DNA from 2 places in the Enterovibrio sp. QJM3NY_24 genome. Region 1 is predicted to be linked to the other one. Evidence: predicted binding sites of a transcription regulator. Region 1 holds the regulator's gene; the other holds the start of a gene.
The links. Region 1 encodes MetJ, which represses methionine synthesis genes. Its sites were predicted from a motif close to TTAGACNTNTANANGTCTAA; they were not measured.

Region 1 (15,825 bases):
CGCGTGACAGAACAAGGTGAGATGATCCGCTTTAAGTTAGGTCTCCCTGATGTCGCTACCAACAGCTTAAATCTGTATGCCAGTGCCATCCTTGAAGCCAACTTGCTGCCACCTCCGGCACCAAAGCAAGAATGGCGCGATCTGATGGAGACACTGAGTGACGTTTCTTGTGATGCGTACCGCGATGTTGTGCGTGGCAGTAAAGATTTCGTTCCTTACTTCCGCTCAACCACACCAGAGTTAGAGCTTGGCAAACTGCCATTGGGATCGCGTCCTGCAAAACGTAACCCGAATGGCGGCGTAGAAAGCTTGCGTGCAATTCCATGGATTTTCGCATGGAGCCAAAACCGCTTGCTGCTGCCTGCTTGGTTAGGTGCGGGTCAAGCCATCCAATACTCCATCGATAATGGTCACTTGAAGCAACTCGAAGAGATGTGTCGTGAATGGCCATTCTTCTCAACCCGATTGGGTATGCTCGAAATGGTGTTCACTAAAACCAGTCCATCTATTTCGCAATACTATGACGAGAAGCTAGTTGATGAAGCGTTATGGCCTCTTGGTGAGCAGCTTCGTGAACGCTTAGCGCAAGATATCAAAGCCATACTGATGGTCGAGAACAGCGATCACTTAATGGAACAAAACCCATGGGGCGCAGAAGCGATTCGTCTGCGTAACATTTATGTCGAGCCACTCAATATGCTTCAGGCTGAACTACTTAGCCGCACGCGCGCTTCAGAGCAAGAAAGCCCTGAGCTCGATGAAGCATTGATGGTAACCATCGCCGGTATTGCAGCAGGTATGCGTAACACCGGATAAGTGAGAAATCGAATCAAAAGTAAGAAAGGCTGCTAAGTTGCAGCCTTTTTTATTTTCAAAAAGGCTTTTTCGATTGTTGTTGGATTGATAATGTTATTAATATGTTTTCATGTCTAGTCTGAGAATTTTCACTGCTCAGACCAAGGCAAAACACCGACGTATAATTAACCGTTTTGATGTCGTGGTGTATCGCCATTTTTCGCCCCGCTACTTTGGGTGTAAATAATGTTGGCCTTTGGCGATACTAAGGACCATTAATGACGAATCGATCCACCCAGTGTTGCGGAAATAAATAATTCGCCATAGAGCGACGTCCCAGGGCTAAGGATCGCCTTTTTAGATTTTGGATAGAAGAGATGTCACTACCGCATGTAATTCTCACGGTGTTGAACCATCGTGATGCAACTGGTTACGATATAACCAAAGAGTTTTCTCACGCCATCGGCCACTTCTGGAAAGCCAGCCATCAGCAGGTTTACCGTGAACTCAACAAACTCGCCGATATGGGCGCAGTAAGTTGTCGGCTCGAACCACAAGACGGCAAACCTGATCGCAAGGTCTACACCATTACCGATATCGGCAGGCAAGGTCTGTACGAGTGGTTTTTGCTTCCTGCAAAACACCCGACTGATCGTGACGAAGTGTCAGCCAAACTGCTGACATGCAGCATATTTGAACCCACTCCGATGATCGAGCATATGCATGCATTGATTGATGAGTCACGTATGCAGCTCAGCCAATATCGTGATTTAGAGCGAAACCAATATTCAGATTCTTCTTTACTGACCCGAGAAGGTCGCTTGGAGCGCCTGACATTGCGTCGCAATATTCTGCGCAAAGAAGCATGGCTGACATGGGCAGATGAAGTGCTGCTAGAACTGGCAGCGATGGAAGCGACAATGGCCAATCAAAAGGCCTTTGCCTCCCGCTAAGCGAATCCGCTAAAACAAAAACCGTCGCAATCGCGACGGTTTTTTTATGTCTATGGCATACACGAGCTCAAATGCTCTGTTATCCCTAAGGTCGCAGTCATATTAAGCGCCCGGACGTACACCCAATGTATGACACATCGCGTAAGTCAGTTCTGCTCGGTTCAAGGTATAGAAGTGAAAATCTTTTACACCCTCACGGCTCAATACACGGACCATGTCGATGGCTTGACTTGCACCCACCATTTGACGAGTGACAGGGTCGTCATCCAATCCCGCAAACTGATTGTGCATCCAGTTTGGTATGCGCACATTGGTCATGTTGGCAAATCTTGCTGCCTGCTTGAAATTCGACACAGGTAAAATGCCTGGGATAATTTCTACATCAATACCCGCCGCCACACAGCGATCGCGGAAGCGTAAATAGCTTTCTACATCGAAAAAGAACTGGGTGATCGCGCGATTCGCCCCGGCATCGACTTTGCGCTTTAAGTTGATCAAATCCGCTTGTGCACTCTTCGCTTCTGGGTGAACTTCTGGGTAAACCGCCACCGAAATATCAAAATCTGCTTCACCTTTTAGCAATTCAACCAAATCTGATGCGTACATTTCAGGCTTCTGCCCTTTCTCAGGCAAATCGCCACGCAGTGCGACGATATGGCGAATACCACTGTTCCAGTAGTCGCGAGCAATGATTTTAAGTTCATCACGCGTGGCATCGATACAGGTCAAATGCGGGGCGGCTTCGATGCCCGTTTCCTGCTTGATGCTTTTTACGATGGAGTGGGTACGATCACGCTCACCAGAGTTTGCACCATAGGTCACAGACATAAACTTAGGCTGAAGGTTTTTCAAACGCTGAACCGATGCCCAAAGCGTCTGCTCCATGGCTTCTGAACTTGGTGGGAAGAATTCAAACGAGACGTTGATATCGCCGTTCAAATCGGAAAGATTCTGATTCAGTGAATCCAGATGGCTAGCGTGTGAGTAACCCATTGTGTCTCCCTACTTCAGTGACAGTTCACTGAAAAAATCCTTGATGACGACATCCGTTTAGCCGTCTATATGTCTAGATATTGAATTGCAAGCAACTCAAAGTCAACTTGCTTATCGTGAAATTTATTCATGATCACTATGCGCTTTGTTCACATAGCAAAAAGCGGAAGTTAACCCTCCGCTTTTTTCACTTTCATTTCTTCTTATTTCAGCAAGGATGCGATGCGATTCAAGTCAGACAACAACGCGCCTGCGGTGACATCTCGCCCTGCGCCTGGGCCGCGAATCACTAATGGGTTTTCACGATACCACTGGCTCTCAATAGCAAAAATGTTGTCACATGGCAGCAAGTTGGCCAATGGGTGATCCTCTGGAAGCACCTCAATACCAACACGTGCTTTGCCATTTCGGGTCAAACGCGCAACATAGCGAAGTACGCCGTTGTCCTTTTTCGCTTCTTCCAGCCATTCTTCTAAGGTGTCATCTAGCAAGGCACTGCCATCAAGGAAGCCATCAAGCGACTGTTGTGCCAATGCATCTGGCACCAGAGATTGCACTTGAACCTGCTCAGGTTCTAATTCAAGACCCGACTCTCGTGCCAGTATCACCAGTTTACGCATAACATCAGCGCCACTGAGATCTTCACGCGGATCAGGCTCTGTCAAACCCTGCTGCCACGCTTGCTCCAGCAGTTCACTGAATTTAACTTCACCGTTAAATTGCTGGAACAGCCAAGACAAAGTGCCAGAGAAAATCCCCGACAATGCCATGATTTGGTCACCGCTTTCTCGCAAGTCCCGTACGGTATGGTTAACAGGTAAACCCGCCCCTACCGTCGCATTGTAAAGCCAAAAGCGCCCGGTTTTTGCAAAGGCATCTTGTACCTGATAATAAAGCTCGCTACTTGCAGAGCCCGCCACTTTGTTGGCAGAAATAAGGTGATAGCCATGCTCGGCCAAATCGGAATACTGCGACGCCAAGGGTGAACTGGCGGTCACATCCAGCACGACGATGTCGTCATACGGATGATTGAGCAGATTGACCAGCCATTCGCCCATCTCATACGTTTTCGCATTTTCATTAAAATGCTCCATCACCGTATCAGCATCGATGCCATCGAAGTCGACCCATTGCAGATGACTGTCCTGCACCGAGATCAATTCGAAGTTCATGCCATGACGCTTTTCAAGCGCACTTTTTTGTTCTTTAAACAACGACAGCCAACGGCTACCAATATTGCCTTTTCCTAGTAATACAAGGCCAATCCGGCGCTGTGCTTGAAACAATGCACAGTGAATATCGGCCACTAACGCTGCGGTGTTCGTCTTACGCAGCAAAGCCGCGATGCTTAAGCCACTGTTAGATTCACTGATAAATTCAATCGGCTGACCACGCAATTGCTGATAGAAGCCATGACAATGTACCGGGTTACCCGTCACACCAGCACCTACCGCCGCCACTAAACTAAAGCCTTCGCGCAAACGAATGTCAGCCGGAATACCGGCGTCTTGAAGTTGCTCTAACACACTGTTGACGACTTCTGCGGTATAGGCCAATTGAATACGATGTTGATCAGCACTGGCGGAAGAAGCCAGCGGCTGAATTTGATTGCGCGTTAACAGTCGCTCAATGTCTCGTCGTGCGACGCTAAAATCATGGGATCGCGGAATGTCGAGCTGAAGCAAACACACGTCATCAAGTGACGTGATGATTTTCGCGCCTCGACCTGAGGCAAGCACACGCTCGACTCGGGTAGAGCCGGACTCAGGGTCGTAGCTGCAACGCAGGTTCAAATCGATACAGCTTTGTGCCACAGGCTGAAGGGTGCGGGTATGCAGCACAGGCGCGGCAAGACGCGCCAGTTCTGCCGCTTCATCAAGGCGAAGTAAAGGGAGCAAACATGCGTCACCGACAAGGCGAGGGTCTGCACTGAAGACACCAGCGACATCACTCCAAATGGTCACGCGGCTTACGTCAGCCAACGCGCCGATAATCGTGGCGGAGTAATCAGACCCATTGCGGCCAAGCAGCACGGTTTCACCGTCTGCGTTTTGTGCCATAAAACCGGTGATCACAATGCGACGATGAGTGTGCTGCACCAACTGCTCTTTAAGCAGCGGCCAAGAGCTAGCGCGATCCACTTCTGGCTGCGCCGCACGCTCTGCACGTAAGAAACTGCGAGAATCGAGTTTCACGGCAGGCATATCAAGCTGAGTCAGCAATGCAGACAACAAACGGGCTGACCATGCTTCACCAAAACCTTGCGCCCAAGCGCGCTGAGCGACACCTAATGGATTTTCGGCCACCTGTGCCATCGCACTAAAATCTGTGTATAACGCATCGACCAGCGCTTGTTTCTGTTCACCTTCGATCAGGTTCTCAATCAAGTCTTGCTGGTATTTACGCAAGCTTTGCAGGGTTTCATGAGCAAGACGCCCATCTTTATCCAGCAAAGACAGCCATTCAATCAGACGGTTGGTGGTTTTACCTGCGGCTGAAACGACAATAATGTCTGTCGCATCACTGTATTGCGCCAGAATTCTCGCCACGCGACGAAAACAGTCTGGATCGGCAAGGCTGCTACCGCCAAATTTATGTAGCTGGCGGGACGGCGACTGCTGAGGGGATACGACTTCAACCGCGCTCATTACTGACTCTCTCTCACTTTATTGAATGCTTGTTTTAGGTCGGCGACCAAATCCGTATGATCCTCCAGACCGATAGATAAACGCAATAGTGTTGCTGCGATACCTGCCTCAGCCTGCGCTTCATCAGACATGGCACGATGCGTCATCGAACCTGGGTGGGTGACTAAGCTTTCTACGCCGCCAAGTGACTCAGCCAAAGAGAATAACTTCAATGAACCCAGGAACAGTTTCAGTTCACTTTCGCCACCTTTTAGTTCAAAGCTCAACATACCGCCGAACCCTTTTTGTTGTTTCTTAGCAATCTCATGTCCCGGATGATCGGGCAATGATGGATGATAAATCACATCCACCAGCGACTCTTGTAGCAAAAATGCCAACACCGCGGCACTGTTTTCTTCATGCTGACGCATTCTCGCGCTCAAGGTGCGAAGACCGCGTAATGTCATGTAGCTGTCAAAGGCATTGCCTGTTGCGCCAATGCAGTTGCCCCACCACTTGAGCTCGTCAGCGAGTGCAGACTCTTTCGCGACCACCACACCACCGACGGTATCTGAGTGACCGTTGATAAACTTGGTCGTGGAATGCACCACGAAATCAGCGCCAAGGTTCAATGGCTGCTGCAATACCGGAGACAAGAAAGTGTTATCCACTCCGACCCAAGCACCTACCGCGTGGGCTTTTTGGGAAATGTCGGCGATATCTACCACACGCAGTAGCGGGTTTGATGGCGTTTCTATCCAGACGAGCTTTGGCTGTTTAGCCAATGCTGCTTCCAACGCTTCAACATTAGATTGGTCAACAAACTCAATCTTAAACGCTCCTTTTTTGGCGCGCGAATCGAACAAACGGTACGTGCCGCCGTAGCAATCATGAGGTGCGACAATCAAATCATCAGGGCCAAGCAGAGACAGCAGCAAATTAATGGCGGACATACCGCAGTTGGTCACCACCGCGCCTGCGCCGTTTTCAAGCTCGGCCAGTGCCGTTTCCAACAGGTTGCGGGTTGGGTTACCACCACGGGCATAATCGTAGGTTGGTACTGTGCCAAACTCAGGGAATTCGTAGTTGGTGGATAGGTAAATAGGAGGAACCACAGCATTATGCTGAGAATCTGTGGTGATGCCAGTGCGTACGGCAATCGTGGCTGACTTCTTGTCGCTCATGGTGTCTTTCCCTGTCAAAATGCGATCATAATACAAGCAGATAGGGTTAACCTTAACCACTCAATAGTAAGACGTCAATAGCTCTAGACGTCTATATGTCTTTACATATAGCGGTTAATATCGCTAAAATTCGAAATTCATTCAACCTGGACATAATGCTTCCGGTGTTGACAGCGATTTATCAATGAAACTGCTTAGAAGGTGCACGATGGCAGAGTGGAATGGCGAATATATTAACCCTTACGCCGAGCACGGTAAAAAGAAAGAGCAAGTAAAGAAGATCACCGTCTCTATCCCGCTGAAAGTGCTTAAAATCCTGACGGATGAACGTACACGTCGCCAGGTCAATAATTTACGCCACGCCACCAACAGCGAACTGTTGTGTGAAGCCTTTTTGCATGCTTACACCGGCCAACCACTGCCAACAGATGACGATATTCGCAAGGATAAAGCGGATAGCGTTCCGGCAGAAGTGAAGCGCATAATGAAAGAGCTTGGCATCGAGTTTAACGAAGAAGAATATTAATTCCGTCATCGTAATGACAAAAAAACCAGCCGCTTGGCTGGTTTTTTAATGGCTTTTTTTGAGGAAAAAGCACAGAGCGTTTTCTCACCTCGCCTTATTTTCCTGTCAGATATTTAGCCGACTTCAGTTACTTATCTAACATGTAGTTTTCAGGCATCTCGATGCGCGCGACGCCCGACTCTACTGCTGCGACCGCAACGGCTTTGGCTACGCGAGGCAGCAAACGCGGGTCCATCGGTTTAGGGATGATGTAGTCCTTGCTAAAGCTCAGCTTGTCTACACCCGCCGCTTTCAATACTGCCGCAGGCACAGGTTCTTTCGCCAGCGTGCGAATTGCCTCAACGGCAGCCAGTTTCATCTCGTCATTAATTCGACTTGCACGCACATCGAGCGCACCGCGGAAAATGAACGGGAAACACAGCACGTTATTCACTTGGTTCGGGTAATCCGAACGACCCGTTCCCATGATCAAATCGTCACGCACTGCATGCGCAAGCTCAGGTTTTATTTCTGGATCAGGGTTTGAACACGCAAACACGATTGGCTTGTCTGCCATCAGTTTCAGCGCGTCTGGCGGTAACAGATCAGGGCCTGATACACCAAGGAAAATATCCGCACCTTCAATCACATCTTCAAGCGTGCGCTTATCTGTGTTGTTGGCGAACAATTGTTTGTATTCGTTAATGTCATCACGGCGAGTGTGGATCACGCCTTTGCGGTCCAGCATGTAGATTTTCTCACGCTGTGCCCCACATTTGATCAGAAGTTCCATGCATGCAACGGCAGCAGCACCTGCCCCCAAGCACACAATCACCGCTTCACCGATCTCTTTACCCTGAAGCTCCAACGCATTCAGCATACCCGCCGATGTCACGATGGCCGTACCGTGTTGATCATCATGGAATACTGGGACGTTACAACGCTCAATCAGCTGCTTTTCTATCTCGAAGCAATCTGGCGCTTTAATGTCTTCTAGGTTGATACCACCAAAGGTATCCGCGATATTCGCAACGGTATCAACGAATTCTTCAATCGTGCGGTGCTTCACTTCGATATCAATCGAATCAAGACCTGCAAAACGTTTGAACAGAAGCGCTTTGCCTTCCATCACAGGTTTAGACGCTAGAGGGCCTAAGTTGCCCAAACCAAGAATAGCGGTACCGTTTGAAATAACCGCAACCATGTTGCCTTTCGCTGTGTATTTATAAACATTATCAGCGTCTTGTGCGATTTCACGAACAGGCTCTGCCACACCAGGGCTGTATGCCAACGCAAGATCTTCAACCGTATCTGCTGGTTTGGTAAGTTCTACCGAGATTTTGCCAGGGACTGGATAGGCATGATAATCCAGCGCCTGTTGGCGTTTGTCTTCAGACATTTCTGTTTTCCTGACTTTATTAGTTATTGGCTGATTAATCTTGTTGCCAACCGAGCCCACAAGCATAGGTAAAGGTGAACAACAAGGTGCGGAATACGTTTTATATGTCGAGATGATCTTGTCACCTTAGTGCCAAGTATTTCTCACGCCAAAACGCGATCCGTCTATCCCAAGTAATTGATATAGCAATAAAGCACTTCGCACGTCCCCTTATCTTGAGTGTAGTGAATTTTACAATAGATAAGTGTGCGCAGTGTCTATGACGCTACGAGGTCAATGACATCAAGATATATAAGGAATTATTAAATGTTAACGCAGCGAGGGTAGCGAGGCTATCGGTTCGCTCAGATAAACTGTCATAGTCTACCGATATTGAACCTTGGAAAGGGTCTTACAAGCTGTAACAGCAATAAAAAAAGGGTGCTTTCGCACCCTTTTTTTCGAGTCAGCAATATTACTTGCTACCCAATGCACCGAAACGCTTGTTAAAGCGGTCAACGCGGCCACCGGTGTCAACTACACGTTGCTTACCAGTGTAGAATGGGTGGCATTTGTCACATACGTCCAGGTTAATATCTTTACCTAGAGTAGTGTTGAATTCAAAAGTGTTGCCGCATGAACATTTTGCAGTTACTGCAGCGTATTCTGGATGGATACCAGCTTTCATAGGGATAACCTCTAATATAGGCCGTGTCGCTCTCCCGAGCCTATCGGGCACCACACGTCGTTAACAAACATTTTGTAAGGCGCGAAATTCTAATCAAGGAGACCTTTGATAGCAACTTTTTTGTTCAATTCATTTGAAAGTTATGCTGAGACGCTTTCGTCACGCGGCTCAAAAGAAAGTGATACGCCCCTTTGCGCCCCCCTTTACCCTAGGTACACTGTCGCGATGATTTGTCTATTTACCTAAGACGCTAGCACCTCATGATCCCAACAATCGCTCAAGTGGCATTACCTGTCCCTTTGCACAAGACGTTTGATTACTTCATTGGCAATGATATGCCAGTTGTAGGTGGACGCGTTCGCGTGCCATTTGGCAAGCAATACAAAATCGGAATTGTGACGGCCCTTGCTGATCAATCTGCTTTTCCTTTAACGCAACTTAAACCTATTAATGCCGTATTAGATGACGCCCCCCTTTGGGCTCCGGCTTTATATAAGCTATTAAATTGGGCGAGTCGCTACTATCAATATCCATTAGGTGACGCGCTAGCTACCGTCATGCCCGGCAGCCTAAGAAAAGGTAAACCTGCGCATCGCGAGCGTGAGCGTGTGTGGCAGCTAACAGAAGCAGGAAAAGATCAACCCATCACGGCATTGACCCGTGCACCTAAGCAAGCGCGGATCCTGACGATGTTGCGCAGCGGCGCTATGGCACACAGCGATTTACTTGAAAGTGATCTGACTGCCGCTGTGATCAAAACCGCTGAGGAAAAAGGCTGGATCGACATCGTACAGAATGTGCGTGCCAAACCTTGGATGCCAAACTATCGGGTCGTCGAAGACAAACCCACGCCCAATCACGAGCAGGCCTTAGCGGTTGCGACCATCAATGCCAGTCCTGAATTTGGCTGTTACTTAATTGAAGGGGTGACTGGCTCAGGTAAAACAGAGGTCTACCTCAATGCACTCGAACCCGTTCTGGCTCGTGGTCAGCAAGCGCTGATTTTAGTGCCCGAAATTGGTTTGACGCCGCAGACAATTAATCGCTTTAAACGTCGCTTTAATGTGCCTGTCGAGGTGATGCATTCCGGTTTAAATGACACCGAACGACTCAATGCTTGGCTCGCCGCCCGAGACAACGAAGCGGCTATCATCATTGGCACTCGCTCTGCCTTGTTTGCGCCGTTCAAATCACTCGGCATCATCATTGTGGATGAAGAACACGACGCCTCGTATAAACAGCAGGACTCTTTTCGCTATCACGCACGTGATCTCGCCGTTATGCGCGGTCATGAAGAAAACGTGCCTGTAATACTTGGCTCTGCCACGCCCTGCTTAGAAAGCCTACACAATGCCAAAACGGGCAAATACCATCACCTTACCTTGTCTATTCGAGCAGGTAACGCCATCAAAGCCAAACATGGTGTGCTCGATATTCGCGGTTTGTACTTAGAAGCTGGTTTATCTGCGCCCTTAATTGCTGAGATGCGAAAACACCTTTCTGATGGCAATCAAGTCATGTTGTTTTTAAACCGACGCGGCTACGCTCCTGCTCTCATGTGTCACGAATGTGGTTGGTTGGCAGAGTGTAAACGCTGCGATGCCTATTACACTTTGCACCAGCAAAGCAATGAACTGCGCTGTCACCATTGTGGCACTCAGCGCCCAATTCCCCATCAATGTGGTCAATGTGGCTCGACGCAGCTTATCGGGGTCGGGGTCGGTACAGAGCAACTAGAAGCGCAACTGGCGACGCTATTTCCAGAGTTCAAAACGATTCGTATTGATCGCGACAATACCCGTCGAAAAGGCTCACTAGAGGCCTACTTGGATGCCATACACAACAAAGAGTATCAAATTCTGATTGGCACCCAAATGCTGGCAAAAGGCCACCATTTTCCCGATGTGACCTTGGTGGCACTGGTGGATGTCGACAGCGCCCTTTTCAGCAATGACTTTCGCGCCCCTGAGCGATTAGCTCAATTGTTTGTGCAAGTCGCCGGACGCGCAGGACGCGCCAGTAAGCCAGGGTTTGTCTTGCTGCAAACTCACCACCCTGAACATGCTTTGTTGCAATCACTCATTCACAAAGGCTACGACTGCTTTGCCTCGGAAGCGCTGATAGAACGTCAGCAAGCCAACCTGCCGCCGTACAGTTTCTTCGCCCTGTTTCGCTCTGAAGCCAACCACAGCGAACAAGTTGAACAGTTTCTTCAGCAAGTGCGAACCATCCTGGATGCGTCTCCCGTTCCTGATGACGACTGCGCCGTCATGGGGCCAGCTCCAGCGCCATTGCCACGACGAGCAGGTCGTTACCGTTGGCAATTAATTTTTCAAGCACCTAACCGCCGGATGTTACAACAAAGATTGTCAGCCGCTTTGCCAGCAATACGCCAACTGCCTTTGTCGAAGAAAGTGCGTTGGTCGCTGGATATCGAACCCCAAGACATGAGCTGAACAAATTTCATTCGCTTAAGCCGACCAAGATCACAATATTCTTGTAATAACTGTTAACATGACCATGTTTAATACACCGCCATCAGATTAAGATATGGCCTGTTAACAATATAAAGTCTTATTGCTGAAGTTCCCTAACGGGATGCATTGCCACATATAACGAGCAAGAGGAATAGCACTATGGCGACAATGAAGGATGTTGCCCATCTGGCTGGCGTCTCTACGGCGACAGTTTCGCGTGCGTTGATGAACCCGGAGAAGGTATCAGCGTCGACCCGCAAGAAAGTCGAGCAGGCGGTGATGGAAGCGGGCTATAGCCCTAACTCGCTCGCAAGAAATTTACGTCGCAATGAATCGAAAACCATTGTGGCTATTGTTCCAGATATTTGTGATCCCTATTTCACGGAGATCATTCGTGGCATCGAAGAAGCGGCTATGGAGCACGGCTATTTAGTGCTACTTGGCGACAGCGGACAGCAAGCAAGTCGTGAAAGCTCATTTGTGAATTTGGTGTTTACTAAACAAGCTGACGGCATGCTTCTTTTAGGTACCGATCTTCCTTTTGATGTCAGCAAACCGGAGCAAAAGAACCTACCCCCTCTCGTGATGGCCTGTGAATACGCGCCAGAACTAGAGTTGCCGACGGTGCACATTGATAACCTAACCGCAGCGTTTGAAGCGGTCAATTACCTGACTCAAGTCGGTCATAAGCAGATCGCACAGATCACAGGTGATCCTAGCGCTGCACTGACACGATTTCGCGTTCAGGGCTATCAACAAGCTCTGCGTCGCGGCGGCGTGACGGTGAATCCGGCTTATACGGTTGCGGGAGATTTCACTTTCGCAGCGGGTGCGCGCGCAATGACCACTTTGTTGTCACTGCCCACACCACCTACAGCGGTATTCTGCCACTCTGATGTCATGGCAATTGGTGCACTTCAACAAGCGAAGCGACTGGGCTTTCGTGTCCCACACGACATCTCTATCGTTGGTTTTGATGACATTCAGTTTGCTGAGTATTGTGACCCAGCTCTGACCACTGTCTCACAACCTCGCTATGATATTGGTCGTCAGGCTATGCTCATGTTGTTGAAGATACTGAAAGGCAATGATGTGCAGGCAGGTTCACGTTTGCTCGATGCACAATTGGTGATCAGGGAGAGTGTGGCACCGCCATCACGTTAAACTGACAAGCTAGGTACTGGCGCGCTTTCGAGCAAGCCAGTACCATATAGCCCCAACTCACAGAAAAAGATACCCGAATCAGTGGCAACCCGAGATTATGTCAAACGCGGAAAAGCACCGCGTAAACCCACCCGAAATGCCAAGAAGCCACCGCCTAAACAGGGTTTCCCGTTTAAATGGGCGTTGATCGCATTGGCGTTGGTGGCCGGCTTTGGCTATGGTCTCTACTTCCTCACTACCAGCGAACCGCCAGCACAATCTGAGCCGCCCAAAACGGTGACTAAGCCAGCAACCAAACCATCCAAGCCTCAGAAAAAAGAGGAAAAAGTCATTCCTCCTAAGCCCGAGGAACAATGGAGCTACATTGAAGAGCTGGAAAATAAACAAGTTCAGGTCGAGGCCAATGAGCAGGAAGTGTCGAGTCGTCCTTATCTAATGCAGTGTGGTGCATACCGAAGCGCCAGTCAGGCGGACGAACGCAAAGCCATGATTGCCTTCCAAGGCTTAGAAAGTCATATCAAAGCCAGCCAAGGCGAAAAAGGCATTTGGTATCGCGTCGTCATGGGGCCTTATCCGCTTAAGCGTGAAGCAGAGCGTGACCGAAACTTGCTACGCCGTGCAGGTATTGAACCTTGCGCCATCTGGTACTGGAACTGATTTACCTTTCCTCACAAAGAAAATAAGGGCAAAGCCGGACATCTCACGGCTTTACCCTTGAATTTACGTTTTCCCATCCCCACCTTTGCTTTTAACAACCCATACTGGTTTCAGCCATAACGCTCAACCAGAGAGCAAAGAAGAGGTTCTTCCGTGACGACTATCGTTTCTGTTCGCCGCAACGGCAAAGTAGTAATCGCCGGTGATGGCCAAGTGTCACTGGGTAATACCGTAATGAAAGGCAATGCCCGCAAAGTACGCCGCCTATACAACAACCAAGTATTAGCAGGTTTCGCTGGTGGCACCGCAGATGCCTTCACCCTATTCGAACGTTTTGAGCGTAAGCTTGAAATGCACCAAGGTCATTTGACCAAAGCCGCGGTTGAACTCGCTAAAGATTGGCGTACCGATCGTGCACTGCGCAAGCTAGAAGCCCTACTTTGTGTGGCTGATGAAACCGCTTCTCTCATCATTACCGGTAACGGTGATGTGGTTCAGCCAGAGCACGATATGATTGCGATTGGCTCAGGCGGTAACTTTGCGCAAGCTGCTGCTATTGCACTGCTTGAAAACACCGAGTTAGACGCACGCGAAATCGCGGAAAAGTCACTTACTATCGCTGGCGACATCTGTGTCTTCACCAACCAGCACCACACCATCGAAGAACTAGATTACTAAGGCAGGATCCCCAGCATGTCTGAAATGACCCCACGCGAAATCGTCTCTGAACTCGACAATCACATTGTCGGTCAGCACAAAGCCAAACGTGCCGTTGCCATTGCACTCCGTAACCGCTGGCGTCGCATGCAGCTTGATGAAGATCTGCGCGCAGAAGTCACGCCAAAAAATATCTTAATGATTGGCCCAACGGGTGTCGGTAAAACCGAAATTGCACGTCGTCTGGCCAAGCTCGCGAACGCGCCTTTCATTAAGGTTGAAGCCACCAAGTTCACTGAAGTGGGTTACGTCGGCAAAGAAGTGGAAACGATCATCCGCGATCTGACTGATGTCGCGATCAAGATGACCCACCAGCAAGCGATGGAAAAAGTAAAATACCGTGCGGAAGAGTTAGCAGAAGAGCGTATTCTCGATGTGCTTTTACCTCCTGCACGTGATGCTTGGGGCCAATCTGAAGAGCCAAAAGCAGATTCAAACACACGCCAAAGCTTCCGCAAGAAAATCCGCGAAGGCAAGTTAGACGACAAAGAAATCGAAATCGATCTGGCTACCCCGCAAATGAGCATGGAAATCATGGCACCTCCTGGCATGGAAGAAATGACCGGCCAGTTGCAAAGCATGTTCCAAAACCTCGGTGGTGGTAACACAGCGAAAAAGCGCAAAATGAAACTGAAAGATGCGCTAAAAGCGGCAGCTGAAGAAGAAGCGGCGAAGCTTGTTAATCAAGAAGAACTGAAAGAGCAAGCGATCAGCGCAGCAGAAAACAACGGGATCGTCTTCATTGATGAAATCGACAAAATCTGTAAACGCGGCGAAAGCTCAGGCCCGGATGTCTCCCGTGAAGGTGTTCAGCGCGACCTCCTTCCTTTGGTAGAAGGCAGCACAGTATCAACCAAACACGGTATGGTGAAAACTGACCATATTCTGTTTATTGCTTCTGGCGCATTCCAAGTGGCTAGCCCGTCAGATTTGATCCCAGAACTGCAAGGTCGCCTGCCAATTCGCGTTGAACTGGAAGCGCTGACAGCGTCTGATTTCAAGCGCATTCTGACTGAGCCAAACGCATCACTGACCGAGCAATATTCGGCACTGATGGGCACAGAGCAAGTGAACTTGTCTTTCACCGAAGACGGCATTGAAGAAATTGCGAACGCAGCATGGCGCGTCAACGAAAGAACCGAAAATATCGGTGCACGTCGCCTTCATACTGTGATGGAGCGTCTGGTGGATGAGATCTCTTATGATGCCAGCGAGCGTGGTGGCGAATCCTATGTGATTAACGCTGAATACGTTCGCAATTGCCTCGAAGAGCTGATTGATGACGAAGATCTAAGCCGCTTCATTCTGTAACTCAGCAGAAGCGTATTACAAAACGGGCAGCCTCAGGCTGCCCGTTTTTTATTGTGTCTTTGCTCGTCGTTCTACATACGCATTTAATACCAAACCAAGTTAATCCCGTACTTGCATTGCCCAATGAGATAAAAAAACCAATAATGAAGCCAGTTTTCCCACACGCTTTCTTTGGTTATGTCTTCATCCACACTTAAAACTTGGCTAGATGCCGCGCGCCCCAAAACGCTACCACTCGCTGTTGCGTGCATATTGTGTGGCAGCGCCGTTGCAGCGCAAACCGCAACTTTTTCGATCTCTTTGACCTTGCTCGCCTTGATCACGGCCCTGCTATTGCAGATTCTGTCTAACCTCGCCAACGACTACGGCGATGCCG
Region 2 (15,825 bases), 1.1 Mb from region 1:
AGAGCAACTATCCGCTACGTGGGGCGTTGGAGCTACAAAGTGACGCCGAGATGCATGACAAGGTTCAGCCGGGCGAGTTGTGGCTGGAAGAGCGCCTTTTCTCACTGCTGGACGTGAAACGCGGGGATCAGGTTGATGTGGGAGATTTAACCCTCACGGTGTCCGGGATGATCGTTTCAGAGCCTGAGTTATCTTTCAATCCGTTTAGCCAAATGCCAGCGGCATTGATGCACCAAAGCGATGTTGAAGCCGCCGGTGTTGTGCGCCCTGGCAGTCGAGTCAGCTACCGTTATTTCTTTCGTGGCAGCGACAATGAATTAGCCGCTGTAAAATCTGTATACACCCTCACTGACGGTCAGCGTTGGATTGACGAAAACGACGGGGATCGCACCGGTGACATGCTTGAGCGCAGTCGCGGGTATTTGTCGTTAACCGTCGTGTTGGTCATCATCATGGCAGCGGCGACCTTGTTGCTGACTTGCCAACATTACGCGGACAGTCGCACCCAAACATTAGCCATGGTCAAAAGCCTTGGGGCACAACGAAGTTGGGTTCGTCGCTGGCTAGCAAGGCAGTTGCTGATGTTGATGGTCATGGCGACCGTGCTGGGCTTGGGCATTGGCGCAGCGCTGGAATACTTACTGCGCCTGCCTTTGGCTGATGTGTTGCCCTCGCCACTGCCAAGTTATGGCATGTTGCCGTGGATCTTAGGCCCATTAGTGGCTTTGCTGGTGGCATTACCTGCGCTGGGTATTCCGCTGATCCGTTTAATTGAAGCCCCAGCAATGAGTGTGCTGCAAGAACAAAGCAAAGTGCGAGCAAGAAAGAATCCCTGGAGCTGGGCGCTTGCCTCTGTGCCAATCTTAGCGCTGATTGCTTGGTCCTACGACAATCGCTTGCTGTGGCTGGTGTTGGCGGCACTGGTGCTTATGCTTAGCCTGCTGGCAGGGCTTGGCGTTATGGTGCTTCGCTTTGCACAAAAACGCGTAAAACGACCTGCATTCAAACTGGCCTTGAGCCGGATTACCCGTAATCCTGCTTCGAGCGGTGCACAACTGGGTGCATTGGCAACCTCCTTCATGCTGCTGTCGATTATCTGGCTGCTAAGAACGGACCTGTTAGAAGATTGGCAACAGACCTTGCCGGTTGATGCACCCAATGTGTTTGCCCTGAACATCGCTAAACAAGAGTTGGATGATTACCTGTCTCGTGTTGATGAAAACAACATTGAACGATCGGAAGCGTACCCGATTATTCGCGGCAGATTGATAGGTAAAAACGGCGACAACTATGCGGATCTTGAGCCTAATCGTGAGGAGCGTGATGAAGCGTTACGTCGCGAGCTGAACTTCACATGGCGAGACACATTGCCGAGCCACAATGAGGTATTGCAAGGTACTTGGCCAAGTGAAGGCGGTGTATCTGTCGAAAGCGGCATTGCTGAACGTCTTGGTTTACGTTTGGGCGACGAGCTAACTTTTAGCGTCAGTAGTCAGGAGTTTACTGCCACCGTGAACTCAATTCGCGATGTGGAATGGCGAAACATGAAGCCAAATTTCTACTTCATATTTGACCCTGCGCTCGTGGAGACACTGCCAGCGAACTGGCTGATAAGTTTTCGTTTGGAGCAAGAGCAAAGCGATGTTCTCAATCAGTTAGGCCGTGATTACCCCACCATAACCTTGCTCGATTTGCGCACCATGAGTGGCAGAATCCAAGTGATTTTGAAGCAAATCAGTTTGTCGTTGTCGGTACTGGCTGGCTTGGCGGTGGTGAGTGGTTTATTGCTGTTGCTGACCTTGCTGCGCATTACCTTGTCAGAACGACAACGTGAAATCATGCTGTATCGTACCTTGGGCGCGAGTAAGAAGCGTATCAATACTACCTTGTGGGCGGAATACGGCATCATGGCCTTTGTTTCGGGTTGCATGGCGGTGGGGGGGGCAGAATTGGCGATGGCAGCGCTGTTGAAGTGGGGCGTCGAATTGCCTGTTCGCTTACACCCAGAAGTTTGGCTTAGCTTGCCCACGCTCGCGGTTGGATTGGTTTTCTTAACCGTCGCATGGATGATAAGAGGGTTGCTACAGCCGCTTAGACAATAATGTGTTGAAAATACGAAAACCAAAAAGGCACGTGAAAACGTGCCTTTCTTTTTCTCTCTTTTGTTTCTTTTGAAAATTCGCGGTCTTGCTGTATTTATGATTAGGCTGATTGGTGGCTCACGTAGCAGGTTGCTAACTCAACAGATCGTCCAATGCCGGCGGCAAGTCAGGATACTCGAAACCAAACCCGAGATTTTCTAGTGCTCGAGGCATCGCGCGTTGCCCTTCTAACAGCAGTTGACCCGCTTCGCCTAACATCAAGGATATCGCCACTTTTGGCGTGAAAAGCAGGTGAGGACGTTTCAGGGTTGCAGCCAGTGTTTTGCTGAAGGCTTTATTGGTGACGGGATGCGGGGCTGTGAGGTTAAAGGGCCCGCGTGCTTCTGCATGCTCAAGCAGAAAGATAATGCCCGATACCATGTCATTAATGTGGATCCACGGAAAATACTGGCTGCCATCACCAATGGAGCCGCCCAGTCCGAATTGATAGGGCAATAACATTTTCTTGAGAGCGCCGCCTTCTTTGCTCAGCACAATCCCCGTGCGCAGCAGGCAAACGCGGGTATGGTCTGAATCGGCTTTCATCGCGATTTTTTCCCAGTTTGCACAAACTGAGTGAGCAAAATCAGTCGCATCAACCTTCAGTGATTCATCGACGATTTTATCGCCTTGATCGCCATAATAGCCAACGGCAGAGCCACTGATAAAGGTATGAGGAGGCGTTTCAGCCGCAAGGATATGATTCACCAGTTTTTCAGTGATCCCCCAACGACTGGTGCAAATAATGCCTTTTTGTTGTTCCGTCCATCGTTTGTCAACAATAGGTTCGCCTGCCAGATTAATGACCGCGTCAATGCCATTGAAGTCTGATAGCGCATCCAGCTCTTTAATCAGGTGAACTCTGCTGGGTAACTTTTTCTTGGTCATCTCTGGTGAGCGGGTAAGAACAGTGACCTGATGATGTTCCAGTTGAGCGATGAGCGCACGACCAATTAAGCCCGTTCCCCCAGTGACAAGAATGTGCATGGGAATAATCCTTTCGATGAACGATAAGATTAGTATGCATTCAATCGGTTAAATGATCACTATCTCGCCAAATACAGAAATGACCACGATAGCGATTTTAAAGAAAACCTTGTTACCTTTATCACCCTATAGACATTGTGGGATGGCAAATACCTGTACAGTGGCTCAGGGTTATAAAGACAGCATATACTCAAGCATCTTGAGGTTGTTTGAGTATATCGTCTTTATTATTGGTTTGCCGTTCGTACTCGGGAAGCGCTAGTGACTTGAGTATATTCAAATGGAATGAGTGTGAAGGGATTTACTGCATTGCTCACCGCGATGTTAGGAAGCTTTAAAGATTTGTTGCCTATCATCTTGGTCATTGGTTTTTTTCAGGTCGTCGTCTTGCAGCAGCCGTTGCCAGACTGGATTTCAATTGTCATCGGCCTAGTTCTCGTCGTGATGGGGCTAACGTTCTTTGTTTTTGGTTTGGAGATGGGCTTGTTCCCCATCGGTGAATCCATGGCTCACGCGCTGGCGAAAAAAGGCAGTGTATTTTGGCTAATGGTGTTCGCGTTTCTGCTGGGTTTTGGTACCACGATTGCCGAACCTGCACTCACTGCTGTCGCAGCAGAGGCCGCAGAAGTGGCTGCTGAAGGGGGGATGATCCCTCTCACCGAAGAAGCGCAGTCTTCCTATGCTAATGGCCTTAGGCTCACGGTCGCCTTTTCGGTTGGCTTTGCCATTATGTTGGGTGTGTTGCGCATACTCAAAGGCTGGCCTATCCACCGTATTATCATTGGTGGCTACATGCTGGTGGTGGCGATGACCATGGTTGCGCCGCGCTATATTATTGGCATCGCCTACGATTCAGGCGGTGTGACTACATCCACCATTACCGTGCCGCTTGTGACCGCATTAGGCGTTGGTTTAGCCACTGTGATTAAAGGGCGCAACCCGATGATTGATGGCTTTGGTTTGATTGCCTTTGCCTCCCTGTCCCCGATGATATTCGTCATGGTTTACGGGATGGTGGCGGTATGACCCTATTCCTTTCCCTTATCCCAACCTTTTTCGACACCTTACTTTCGACGGTCAGAGACGTATTTCCTATCGTCTGTATCATTTTTGGCTTTCAGTTTGCGGTTTTACGCAAACCTGTGGTGAACCTAAAGAAAATCATTTTCGGTTTCGCCTACGTTATTTTAGGGCTGTCTTTGTTTTTGATGGGGCTCGAAATGGCCTTGTTCCCACTTGGCGAGTCGATGGCAATTCAGCTAACTGCACCGGAATTTCTATACGGTGAAGGCGCGGTCATGCCCGCTGTGGTGGATTGGCAGCATTACTATTGGGTGTACATTTTTGCTGCGGCCATAGGCTTTAGCACCACAGTGGCAGAACCTTCCTTGATCGCTGTGGCAATAAAGGCGGCGCAGGTGTCGGGGGGCGCGATCAGTGTAAACGGGTTGCGATTTTCAGTGGCGCTCGGGGTATCGTTCGGTATCTCGTTGGGCTGTTATCGTATTGTCGCCGGCGATCCTATCCATTACTACATTATTGCTGGCTACGTATTGGTGGTTATTCAAACCTTTTATGCGCCCAAATTTATTGTCCCGCTAGCATATGACTCAGGCGGGGTAACAACATCTACGGTAACGGTGCCGTTAGTGACTGCACTAGGCCTTGGCCTTGCCTCCACGGTTCCAGGGAGAAGCCCATTAATTGATGGTTTTGGTTTGATTGCCTTTGCCAGCTTATTCCCAATGATCACCGTCATGGGATATGCACAGTTAACCGAGTGGTCAGCAAAACGCGGATCGGCTCAAAAAGAAACGAGGGAACCATAATGCGATTCAAACTGATTGTCGCTTTCATTGAAGATTCAAAAACCGATGCGGTGCTTGATGCCGCAAGGAAGGCAGGAGCGACGGGTGCGACCGTCATTAACAATGCGCGAGGTGAAGGGCTCACCAAGCAGAAAACCTTTTTTGGTTTGACCCTTGATGTGCAGCGTGACGTACTGCTTTTTGTGGTGGAAGAGCACCTCGCTCGCAGTATTTTGGAGACCATTAATCAAGTTGGCGAGTTTGATGCGACGTCTGGAAAAGGGATTGCCGTACAGTTAGATATCGAAGATGCGGTCGGTGTGGCGCATCAAGTGCAAGAATTGAGTAGCGTGATTGGGGATGAATTATGAAAGTAACGAAACGCGTTGGTGACGTCATGAAAGATGATTTTGCCGTAGTAGACGGATTAATTACCGTTGCTGAGGCAATTCGCATTGCACGAGATAAGCATATCAAAGCACTTGTGGTAGATAAGCGTGATGAAAATGACGAATACGGTTTGGTGCTGATGAATGACATCGCCAAAAAGGTACTGTCACAAAATCGCTCGCCTGAACGCGTTAATATTTATGAGATCATGACCAAGCCCGCATTGGGTGTGTCGGCAAACATGAACGTAAAGTATTGCGCTCGACTGTTTGAGCGTTTTGGTATTAGCCGAGCGCCAGTGATCGATAATGGCGAAGTCTTGGGTGTCGTGAGTTACAACAGTATCGTCATGTATGGGATGTTGTCGGACTAGGCTATGTGTTGAGATCACTGCGCGTTGGGTTGGAAAAGCCTTAGCGGTCGTTATGTCCCAAATCACGATCAGGATCGAACACATCGCGGACGCGTTGTTTCAGCACCTTGGCTTCGGGAAAGCCGCCATCGCGTTTGCGCTCCCAAATGATCACCCCATTGCAGTGGACTTCAAAACGTCCGCCGGTATCAGGGTGAAGTGTAAGGCCGCCAATTTCCTCACTGAAGGTAGAAAGCAGTTCTTGCGCCATCCACGACGATCGTAACATCCAGTTGCATTGACGGCAGTAGTAAATATCGATATTCATTTTGTCCATGATGTTCCTTACCATGCGCTCCAAAGCAGTTTTAGTCCGATAGCGAACGTGAGCCACTCAAAGGCGACTTTTATCAGCTGATTGCTGTACTTGTCAGCCATGTAAGCGCCCAAGTAACCGCCGAGTAACGACCCAACCAGTAGTGCGGGTATCCAAGGCCAGTAGATATCGGCGCCGGCGACAGCAAGTGTTATCGCCCCTAATCCATTCCAAAAGATACCGACGCTGACCAATGTAAGCGCAACGGCCTGTTTGTAATCTAAACCGAACCATCGTACCAAAAACAGCGTCACGAAAAGCCCTGTCCCCGCGGTTAAAGAGCCATTGAGTATGCCAATCACACTTAACCCGATGCAGCCTATTACCAAGCCCAAGGTGTCACGATGTTTCGGCTCTGCATCTTGTCCCAAGCTTTTTCGCATTCGGGAATAGAGACCGAGCGCAATGATCAGCGCTCCCAGCAGTGCTTCTGCCAAAGGACCGGGTACAAACAAGATAAGATTCGCACCTGTTATCACGCCCGCAGCACCAGCTAAAACCACATAAAGCGTGAGTGTGGGGTCGAGGTTACCGCTTCTCCAGTGTTTCAGTGCTGCACCCAAACCAAGGGCAACAGACGCCACTTTGTGGGTCGCAAGCGCGATAGAAAATGTCAGACCAAGGAATAACAACAGGGGAAGTTGAAGTAAGCCAGCGCCGCCGCCAGCGAGAGAGGCGAGGGTATTTGAGATCAGTGAGCCGACAAATAGGCCAAAGGTTGCGAGAATATCCATATTCGCTCAGTTAACAAGAGATTGGTTGGCAGTCGTTATGCTGCGATTGAGTGTTGATACCACGGCGAGAGAATGGTTACCAGTAACACAGAAAAGAAAAAGCCTGTGACGAGCACAGGCTTTAGTTCGAAATGAAAGGTAAGTGATTACCAGCCTTTCACTGCGCCACCGTCAAAGATGTCCATTGCAGCACTGAATACCGCATCAGATTGGTAAGCCTGAACGAATTGCTGAACGTTCTGCGCTTGAACATTGTCAGTACGAGCAACAATCAGGTTCACGTACGGAGACTCTTTATCTTCAACAAAGACACCGTCTTTTTCTTGTGAAAGACCAATAGTCGCTGCATACGTGCTGTTGATGATTGCGAGGGTCACATCGTCCAGTGAGCGTGGAAGTTGCGCCGCTTCTAGCTCAACAATATCCAAGTTCTTTGGGTTGCCTACGATATCCAGTACCGTTGCTTGAAGGCCTACGCCCTCTTTCAACGTCAGCAAGCCTTGCTCTTCAAGAAGAATCAAAGAACGGCCTAGGTTTGTTGGGTCATTAGGTACCGCGATTTGAGCGCCGTCTTGGATTTGCTCAACAGACGTCACTGTGTTTGAGTAACCCGCAATTGGGTAAACCAAGGTGTTACCTGCAATAGTGAATTTGTAACCACGGTCGCTGATCTGCTGGTCCAAGTATGGCTTGTGCTGGAAAGCATTGGCATCAATGGCGCCTTCTTCCAGTGCTGCATTCGGCGAAACGTAATCCGTAAACGTCACCAGTTCCACGTCTAAGTCATATTTTTCTTTTGCCACTTTTGCTGCGATTTCGGCAACTTGCTCTTCTGCACCCGCCATCACACCGATTTTCACTTTGGTCAGATCGACCGCTTTTTCTTCACCGCAGCCGGTAAGTACTAGTGCTGACGCTAAACCTAGAGCGGTGGCGATTTTTTTAAGATTGAAAGTCATTTGCGCATCTCCTATGAGCTTAAATTTCCATTATTTTTGATTTTCTATATTTATCTGTGGTCGACCCGTTTTACGAAGTAATCACCGGCCGATTGAATCATTTGCACCAGTATGACGAGCATGACAATGGTGATCATCATGACGGTGCCATCAAAGCGTTGGTATCCGTAGCGAATGCCGACATCGCCCAAGCCACCGCCGCCAACAGCTCCCGCCATCGCGGAATAGCTCACCAGCGTGACCAAGGTGATCGTTACGCTGTTCACGATGCCAGGCAGGGCTTCTGGTAACAAAACCTTACGGATGATTTGCAGCGGTGTGGCACCCATTGCTTGCGCCGCTTCAACAAGACCTGAAGGCACTTCGATGAGCGCCCCTTCAACAAGGCGAGCAATGAAAGGAATAGCGCCAACAATCAAAGGCACGATGGCTGCGGCTGTGCCGATCGAGCTACCCACCACAAGGCGAGTAAACGGAATGATGGCAACCAGCAAAATGATGAAGGGGATAGAGCGACCAATGTTCACTATGGCCCCTAAGCTGCGATTAAGTAGCTTGTTTTCCAGCAAACCACGTGGTTTGGACAGATGAAGCAAGACACCTAAAGGAATACCAAACACAAAGCCGATGAAACCTGAAACAAACACCATGGTGAGGGTTTGGCCGAGTGCATCAATCAATAAGCCTACAAGTCGTTCGTTTTCAGCGAACCAGCCAGAAATGGCAGCAATATTAAGCGACATAACCAAGCACCTCGATGTTGACGTTGTGTTCTTTTAAGTATTCCAATGCGCGTGTGACATCTGGTGCATCACCGAAAAACTCTGCCAGCATTAGGCCGAATTTCACGCCGCCGGCGTAATCCATGTCTGCACTTAGGATGCTCACATCGATATTGAATTTGCGCGAAACTTGGCTCACCAATGGGGCATCCACGCTGGTGCCAGTAAATTCAAGACGCACCAAGGGCGGCAGTGAGCCGGTATTTTCAACTTGCAGACGCGCTGCGTAATCTTGAGGAATCGACAGATTTAGGGTGGCACGAATAAAGTCGCGGGCAAGCTCGGTTTTTGGATGGGCGAAAATATCGCCGACCGTGCCTTTTTCTACCAATTTTCCGTCACCGATAATTGCCACTTCATGACAGATGCGCTTTACCACATCCATTTCATGGGTGATCAGCAAGATAGTTAAACCTAACTTTTGATTAATCGTTTGCAGCAGATTCAAAATTGAATGGGTGGTGGCAGGGTCCAAGGCGCTGGTGGCCTCGTCGCATAGCAGGACTTTTGGGTCACTGGCGAGTGCGCGCGCAATCGCCACGCGTTGCTTTTGACCGCCGCTCAGATTCGCCGGATAAGTATCGTGCTTGTCTTCAAGGCCGACCAGTTCGAGTAGCTCGGTCACTTTCTTTTGGATATTTGCCTGTTCTTTGCCTGCTAGTTCGAGTGGCAACGCCACGTTATCAAATACAGTGCGGGAAGAGAGCAAATTAAAGTGCTGGAAGATCATGCCGATCTTTTGGCGTTCTCGCGTCAGCTCTGACGCTGAAAGGCGGGTGAGTTCAACACCATCGACGCTCACACTTCCGCTTGTTGGGCGTTCCAACAAGTTAACAATACGAATCAAGGTGCTTTTACCTGCGCCAGATGCGCCGATAACCCCAAAAATTCTGCCCTGTGGAATGTGAAGGTCAATATCACGCAAAGCATGAATTGTTTTCACGCCCTGCTTGAATTCTTTATTAACCTGACTAATTTCGATCATAATCCATCCTGGACAAAATTGTGTTAAATAATCGTTAAAATGTAGTGATAATCGTTGCTTTTGTTCTTCACTCTGGAATTTGATGCTATTTATAGTCGAACGACAAGTCAATAGATATTTTTACGGCTAGACGTCTATACGTTTATTTGAGGTTTTTTTGACGTGTTTTGAGGGAAGTACAAAGACTGTATTTTAAGAAAAGTCCAGTAAGGCAGGATGCTTACGGGGAAGTGCTCTATAGAAATACCCAAACCTGAACGGTTTGTAATTAAATTTCTGTTGTTCGTGAACCAACTGCTTAGTTTTTGCACTGAAGCACGTTTCTAATGTCGATTTACACTAAGGTCTTTCGTCAATTCTATTCGCTTAATGAATATGGACCTACTCGACTCTTCCGCACGCAACATGCTTCAAAACCGTTGATATTTTCTCGCTCGCCTTGCGTTGAGGGCATTATCGCCATCGGAAAAATCGGGTTGTGGAACGTCATTGTTTGCAGCATCGTTTTCAGGATATTGCGTTTCCAATGGCTTGGGTCGTCAAGGTGACTTTGAGGGTCATTGATGCGTTGATTTGCCGATATATGGTGACATTTAAAGATGCGTTAAGTTAACGCGAAAACGTTTTTTTTTCGCCAAAAAACACGACGACATGCCTTCCTGTGGGAAGGCATTTTCGTCTCTACCAAAAAATGTAAACACAACGCGCAGGGATAAGGTTGACGCGGCGTAGCACGTAATTGGTCGCTCACAGAGCGTGTTATCTATCATATGTTTATATTTCTAGTGATCATTGTTTGACCAACTTCAAACAACCTTGCCCTTTTACTACTTGCTGGTCGCGATAATAGGTAAAGTTATCGTAACAAACCATTAACTCATCGGTGTGATTGATGAGTGTCGTGTTAGTAAGGCAGTACCTACTTTTTGATGTAAACCTTCAGTACTGCTAAACCTTTCGCCTTTCCCAAGCAAGGAGATAACTCTCATGTACAAACGTCGTTCGTTTCTTGCCGCAACAGCAGTCGCACTGAGTGTGCTGCTATCTGGTTGTGGTGAAGAAAAGCAGGAAGCAAGTGCGCAGGCTCAGCCAGCAGCACAGGAAAAAATCAGTTGGAAAATGGTAACGACTTGGCCGAAAAACTTCCCAGGGCTAGGTACAGGTGCAAATAACCTTGCTGAGCTAATCACCGAGATGAGTGATGGGCGTTTGGACGTGAAAGTATACGGCGCAGGGGAACTTGTTGGTGCACTCGACGTGTTTGATGCAGTTTCGCGCGGAACCGCGGAACTGGGTCACGGTGCAGGTTACTACTGGAAAGGCAAAGCGCCTGCAGGTCAGTTCTTTGCAGCGGTTCCTTTTGGCCTGACAGCACAAGAAATGAACGGTTGGATCTACAACGGTGGTGGTCTTGAGCTTTGGGCTGAAGCCTATGAACCTTTCGGTATCATCCCTATGCCTGCGGGTAACACCGGTGTGCAAATGGGTGGTTGGTTTAACAAGGAAATTAATACCATTGGCGATCTAGAAGGTCTAAAAATGCGTATTCCAGGCCTTGGCGGTGAAGTGTTGAAACGTGCGGGTGGTACACCAGTATTGCTGCCCGGTGGTGAGATATTCCCGTCACTGCAATCTGGCGCGATTGATGCGACTGAGTGGGTTGGCCCATACAATGATCTGGCCTTTGGTCTGCACAAAGCCGCAAAATACTACTACTACCCAGGTTGGCATGAGCCAGGTACAACGCTAGAAGCGCTGATCAACAAAGAAGCGTTTAATAAGCTACCTAAAGATCTTCAATCTATCGTTCTTGCGGCGACGCGCGTAGCGAATGCTGACATGTTGGCTGAGTTCACTGCCCGTAACAACGCAGCATTGGAAAGCCTGATTGGTGAGCACAAAGTCGAACTTCGTCCTTACCCAGCAGAAGTGCTGAGTGAACTGCAAGTTTTGGCGGATCAAGTGGTTGCCGAGCAAGCTGAAGTGGATGAAGTGAGTAAGAAAGTGTACAACTCTTACAAATCATTCCGTGACCAAGCGATTGATTGGCATGCTATTTCTGAGCAAGCTATGTTGAATGCCCGTAATCCGCAATAACCTTTAAGAGGCTGTCTATGGCAGCCTCTTTTTCTTTTCCATTGAGCCAACAGGCTGAAGTTAGAGTAGTAGTATGGATACCGCCTCTCCTCGTCTTATTGCCCTCATTAAGGGCATTAATCGTTTTAGTGACTGGACAGGACGTTTTGTTTCTTGGTTCGTGTTAGCCATTGTGCTGATTACCTTTTTGGTCGTCGTTATGCGCTATTTGTTTAACTCGGGATCTGTTTTTCTGCAAGAATCCGTCCTTTATTTTCACAACTACGTCATCATGCTTGGCGCTGCTTACGCGCTGTTAAAAGGCGCCCATGTTCGCGTTGATATTTTTTATCGCCCCGCGTCTGAAAAGAAAAAAGCCTGGGTCGACCTGCTTGGCTTTTTGTTCTTATTACTTCCGACATGCGCGTTCATTTTCTATATCGCATGGGATTACGTCGCAGTCTCATGGCAAATCATGGAAGGCTCGCAAGAAGCGGGTGGCGTCGATGCCAAATACCTTTTTAAAACCAGTATTTTATTGATGCCTGCTTTGATGATTTTACAAGGTATTGCTGAAGCCCTTAAATCAGTGCTCACGATTACAGGACATCAAGACATTGCTAAACAACTCGAAGACCACGACGAGGAGCACGCGTTATGAGTGAGTTCCTCGCTTTATTTCTTTTTCTGTTTACCTTTGGCGTCCTCCTTGTGGGTTATCCCGTCGCGTTTACGCTTGGCGGTTCTGCGCTCTTGTTCGCGTTTATTGGGACAGTCACGGGAACGTTTGACCCAGCTTTTCTCGAAGCGATACCCAACCGTATTCAAGGCACCTTGGCCAATGAGTTGCTTGTTGCGATTCCGTTGTTCGTTTTTATGGGGGTCATGCTAGAGAAATCTCGCATTGCGGAAGACTTGCTGGACACCATGGGACAAGTGTTTGGGGGCTTGGCGGGTGGTTTAGGTATTTCCGTGACTATCGTTGGGATGCTGCTTGCCGCCAGTACCGGTATTGTGGGCGCAACCGTGGTCACCATGGGTCTGCTCTCGTTGCCATCGATGATGAAACGCGGTTATTGCCCCAAGCTGTCAACGGGCATTATTTGCGCCTCGGGAACGCTGGGACAAATCATTCCACCCTCAATTGTTTTGGTATTGCTGGGGGATGTCATTTCCTCTGCGTATCAACAAGCGCAACTAGACCAAGGGATTTTTTCGCCAGACAGCGTCACTGTTGGTGATTTGTTCTTGGGCGCGCTGATCCCAGGCTTCATGCTGGTGGGTATGTACATTCTTTACCTTATTTTTGTTGCCATTACGCAACCTGAGCGTGTGCCGCCGATCCCAGTGGAAGAGCGCAAAGTGAGCAAAGAGCTTTGGATGCAGGTGTTGACCGTATTGTTCCCACCTGTGATGTTGATTGTTCTGGTGTTGGGTTCAATCTTAGGCGGCGTAGCAACACCGACAGAAGCCGCGTCTGTCGGCTCTGTGGGTGCAATCATTTTGGCAATGAGCAAGGGCATGTTTAACCTGTCAATACTTCGTCATGTGCTGCGTAGCACCACTGAAGTGACGGCGATGGTGTTCTTGATCCTCATTGGTGCGTCACTCTTTGCTTTGGTATTTCGTGGTTTTGGTGGCGATGACATTGTTAGAGACTTTCTGACAAGCCTGCCTGGTGGCGTATTTGGTGCGATGGCACTGGTGATGTTGGTGTTGTTCTTATTGGGCTTCTTCCTCGATTTTATCGAGATCACTTTTGTGGTTGTTCCGATTGTAGCGCCGATTCTGCTGACCATGGGTGTTGACCCTGTGTGGCTGGGTATCATGATTGCGTTGAATCTGCAGACATCATTTCTAACCCCGCCGTTTGGTTTCTCGTTGTTCTACCTGAGAGGTGTTGCGCCTGATTCCATATCAACGTCTGATATTTATCGTGGCGTTGTACCATTCATTTTCATTCAGCTTCTAATGCTGGGCTTGCTTGCCTATTGGCCAACACTCGCGACATGGCTGCCTGAATTGGTATACGGATAAATTTTGATGAGTTTAAAGCCTCTTTTGGAGGCTTTTTTTTCTCATTAATTACACTTGACGAAATGACCCTGCTCAGTTTCTACTAAGCGACTTTTTGTTTGCTTTTGTCTGGAGATAACGTGACATCTGCTGTTGATATCGCCATGTTAGCGGTGTTTATTCCCACATTTTTCTTTGTTTCAGTGACCCCTGGAATGTGTATGACTTTTGCCATGACGCTCGGCATGAGTATTGGCGTAAGAAAAAGTCTGCATATGATGTGGGGTGAGCTGATTGGCGTTGGGCTGGTCTCGTTGGCGTCAGTGGTCGGTGTCGCTGCGATCATGCTCAATTATCCGAGCTTGTTCATGGTGCTCAAGTACGTTGGTGGTGCCTACTTGTTTTATCTGGGCATTCAGATGTGGCTATCTCGCGGAAAAATGGCCATTCCAGATGACTTATCAGTGAATGGAAATACCTCTCCACTATCGTTGGCAACGCAAGGGTTTGTTACTGCTATTGCCAACCCTAAAGGCTGGGCATTTATGGTGTCCTTGCTACCACCATTTATTAACCCTCAAGCTGCACTTCCTCCTCAGCTAGCGGTACTGATCGGCATAATCTTGATGACAGAGTTTAGCTGTTTGATGCTGTATGCGAGTGGTGGGCGCACGTTACGCCATTTCCTACAAAAAAGTGGAAATGTGCGGATGATGAACCGTATTGCAGGTACATTAATGATGGCTGTCGGTGTTTGGTTGGCGGTTGGTTAGTCTTTGTAGGTGTCTGCAATTTTAATAAAATCGTTTTTCATATCAAACATCAAATCGACCAGCATGGGATCAAAATGGGTCCCTTTGCCTTCACGAATGATCTCAAACGCTTCATCGTGCGACATGGCTGATTTGTAAACGCGTTTACTCACCAACGCATCAAATACATCGGCAACAGCCATGAGTCGCGCACTGAGCGGAATGTCTTCTCCGATCAGACCTTGCGGATAGCCCGAACCATCCCATTTCTCGTGGTGCCCATAAGAAATCTCTTTTGCCGCGCTCAAGAAGGGATAATGCGCGTCCACTTCTTTTTCGGCTTTTACGATGGCGTCATAACCCAGCTTGGCATGGGTTTTCATTATCTCGAATTCCTCTGCTGTGAGTTTGCCTGGCTTGAGCAAGATCGCATCAGGGATCCCTACCTTGCCAATGTCATGCAGCGGCGCGGTTTTAAAGACCATGGTGATGTACTCTGCAGTCACAAGTTCTGGATATTTACCTCGCAGGTAGAGCTGGTCGGCCAAAATCTTCACGTAATATTGTGTACGTACAATGTGATTGCCTGTTTCCTGATCACGGGTTTCAGCAAGACTTGCCAACGCATTGATGGTGACATCTTGAATGACACTGAGCTCTTTCACCCGACGTTGAACTTCGGCTTCAAGGTATTCGTTTTGATCGTGTAGGAAATCTTGCGATGCTTTGTTTTCCAAGTGGATCTTGATGCGAGCCATCGTGATGGGGGGACTTAATGGCTTTTTAATGTAATCCGCAGCACCAACGGTAAAGCCAAACTCTTGGTCTTCAGCTTTTGATTTTGAGGTGAGAAAAATCACGGGTATGTCGCATGCACTCTTTTTCGCTTTAATTTGGCGACACACTTCATAGCCATCCATGCCAGGCATGACGACATCCAGCAGAATAAGGTCGATAGAAAACTTCTCGACGATAGCTAGCGCAGTTTGGCCGTTCGTTGCTGCTTTTACTTCATAACTGTCTTTCAGCATTTCACTGACGAACACGAGATTCTCTGGAGTATCGTCAACGACCAGGATGGTTGCGCGTTTTTTCTGTTTGCTTTCCGGTGACTCCATCAACGGGATCCTGATTCACTTTTCACTAATTCAATCCTAGGTCTACTCTTACTATTGTTCCAATTATGAATCACATTAATTTAATTTGAGACATGCATTTAGCGTCAAAACCAGATGCTTGATGTACCAACGAAAGCCTTGTTGGTTTGTTGACAGTTCGCCCATGATGTATTTCAGCGAAAAAGGTAGGTGCCCGTTTTGATTTCGACCCGGGCGGATTGCAATTCGACATAATGGAAATGTGCTGTTTGAGATAGCACTTTACGCTGACTATGACCCAACTAGTAAAATTGTTTGGTGTGTTTACATTGACTTCTCCTTTGACTGTTTTGGGCAAAGAAGAGCATGG

Region 2: a site for MetJ is predicted at 9,641-9,660, ahead of metN (methionine ABC transporter ATP-binding protein MetN). Genes of this name have one in related genera too.

Annotation. Positions count from the first base shown of each region.
Region 1 covers NZ_CM173519.1:3,385,367-3,401,191, forward strand. The annotation lists gene ppc (phosphoenolpyruvate carboxylase) at 1-816, shown strand, start outside; gene AC3CIC_RS15210 (PadR family transcriptional regulator) at 1,173-1,748, shown strand; gene metF (methylenetetrahydrofolate reductase) at 1,851-2,741, opposite strand; gene AC3CIC_RS15220 (bifunctional aspartate kinase/homoserine dehydrogenase II) at 2,945-5,389, opposite strand; gene AC3CIC_RS15225 (O-succinylhomoserine (thiol)-lyase) at 5,389-6,552, opposite strand; gene metJ (met regulon transcriptional regulator MetJ) at 6,761-7,078, shown strand; gene AC3CIC_RS15235 (malic enzyme-like NAD(P)-binding protein) at 7,206-8,456, opposite strand; gene rpmE (50S ribosomal protein L31) at 8,911-9,123, opposite strand; gene priA (primosomal protein N') at 9,384-11,579, shown strand; gene cytR (DNA-binding transcriptional regulator CytR) at 11,736-12,764, shown strand; gene AC3CIC_RS15255 (SPOR domain-containing protein) at 12,846-13,421, shown strand; gene hslV (ATP-dependent protease subunit HslV) at 13,575-14,099, shown strand; gene hslU (ATP-dependent protease ATPase subunit HslU) at 14,115-15,449, shown strand; gene AC3CIC_RS15270 (1,4-dihydroxy-2-naphthoate polyprenyltransferase) at 15,627-15,825, shown strand, end outside.
Region 2 covers NZ_CM173519.1:900,195-916,019, forward strand. The annotation lists gene AC3CIC_RS03915 (ABC transporter permease) at 1-2,102, shown strand, start outside; gene AC3CIC_RS03920 (TIGR01777 family oxidoreductase) at 2,235-3,128, opposite strand; gene AC3CIC_RS03925 (DUF1538 domain-containing protein) at 3,420-4,154, shown strand; gene AC3CIC_RS03930 (DUF1538 domain-containing protein) at 4,151-4,957, shown strand; gene AC3CIC_RS03935 (P-II family nitrogen regulator) at 4,957-5,307, shown strand; gene AC3CIC_RS03940 (CBS domain-containing protein) at 5,304-5,699, shown strand; gene AC3CIC_RS03945 (Rdx family protein) at 5,740-6,015, opposite strand; gene AC3CIC_RS03950 (sulfite exporter TauE/SafE family protein) at 6,024-6,788, opposite strand; gene AC3CIC_RS03955 (MetQ/NlpA family lipoprotein) at 6,935-7,747, opposite strand; gene AC3CIC_RS03960 (methionine ABC transporter permease) at 7,798-8,490, opposite strand; gene metN (methionine ABC transporter ATP-binding protein MetN) at 8,480-9,514, opposite strand; gene AC3CIC_RS03970 (TRAP transporter substrate-binding protein) at 10,502-11,611, shown strand; gene AC3CIC_RS03975 (TRAP transporter small permease subunit) at 11,685-12,251, shown strand; gene AC3CIC_RS03980 (TRAP transporter large permease) at 12,248-13,627, shown strand; gene AC3CIC_RS03985 (LysE family translocator) at 13,771-14,379, shown strand; gene AC3CIC_RS03990 (response regulator) at 14,376-15,476, opposite strand; gene AC3CIC_RS03995 (hybrid sensor histidine kinase/response regulator) at 15,749-15,825, shown strand, end outside.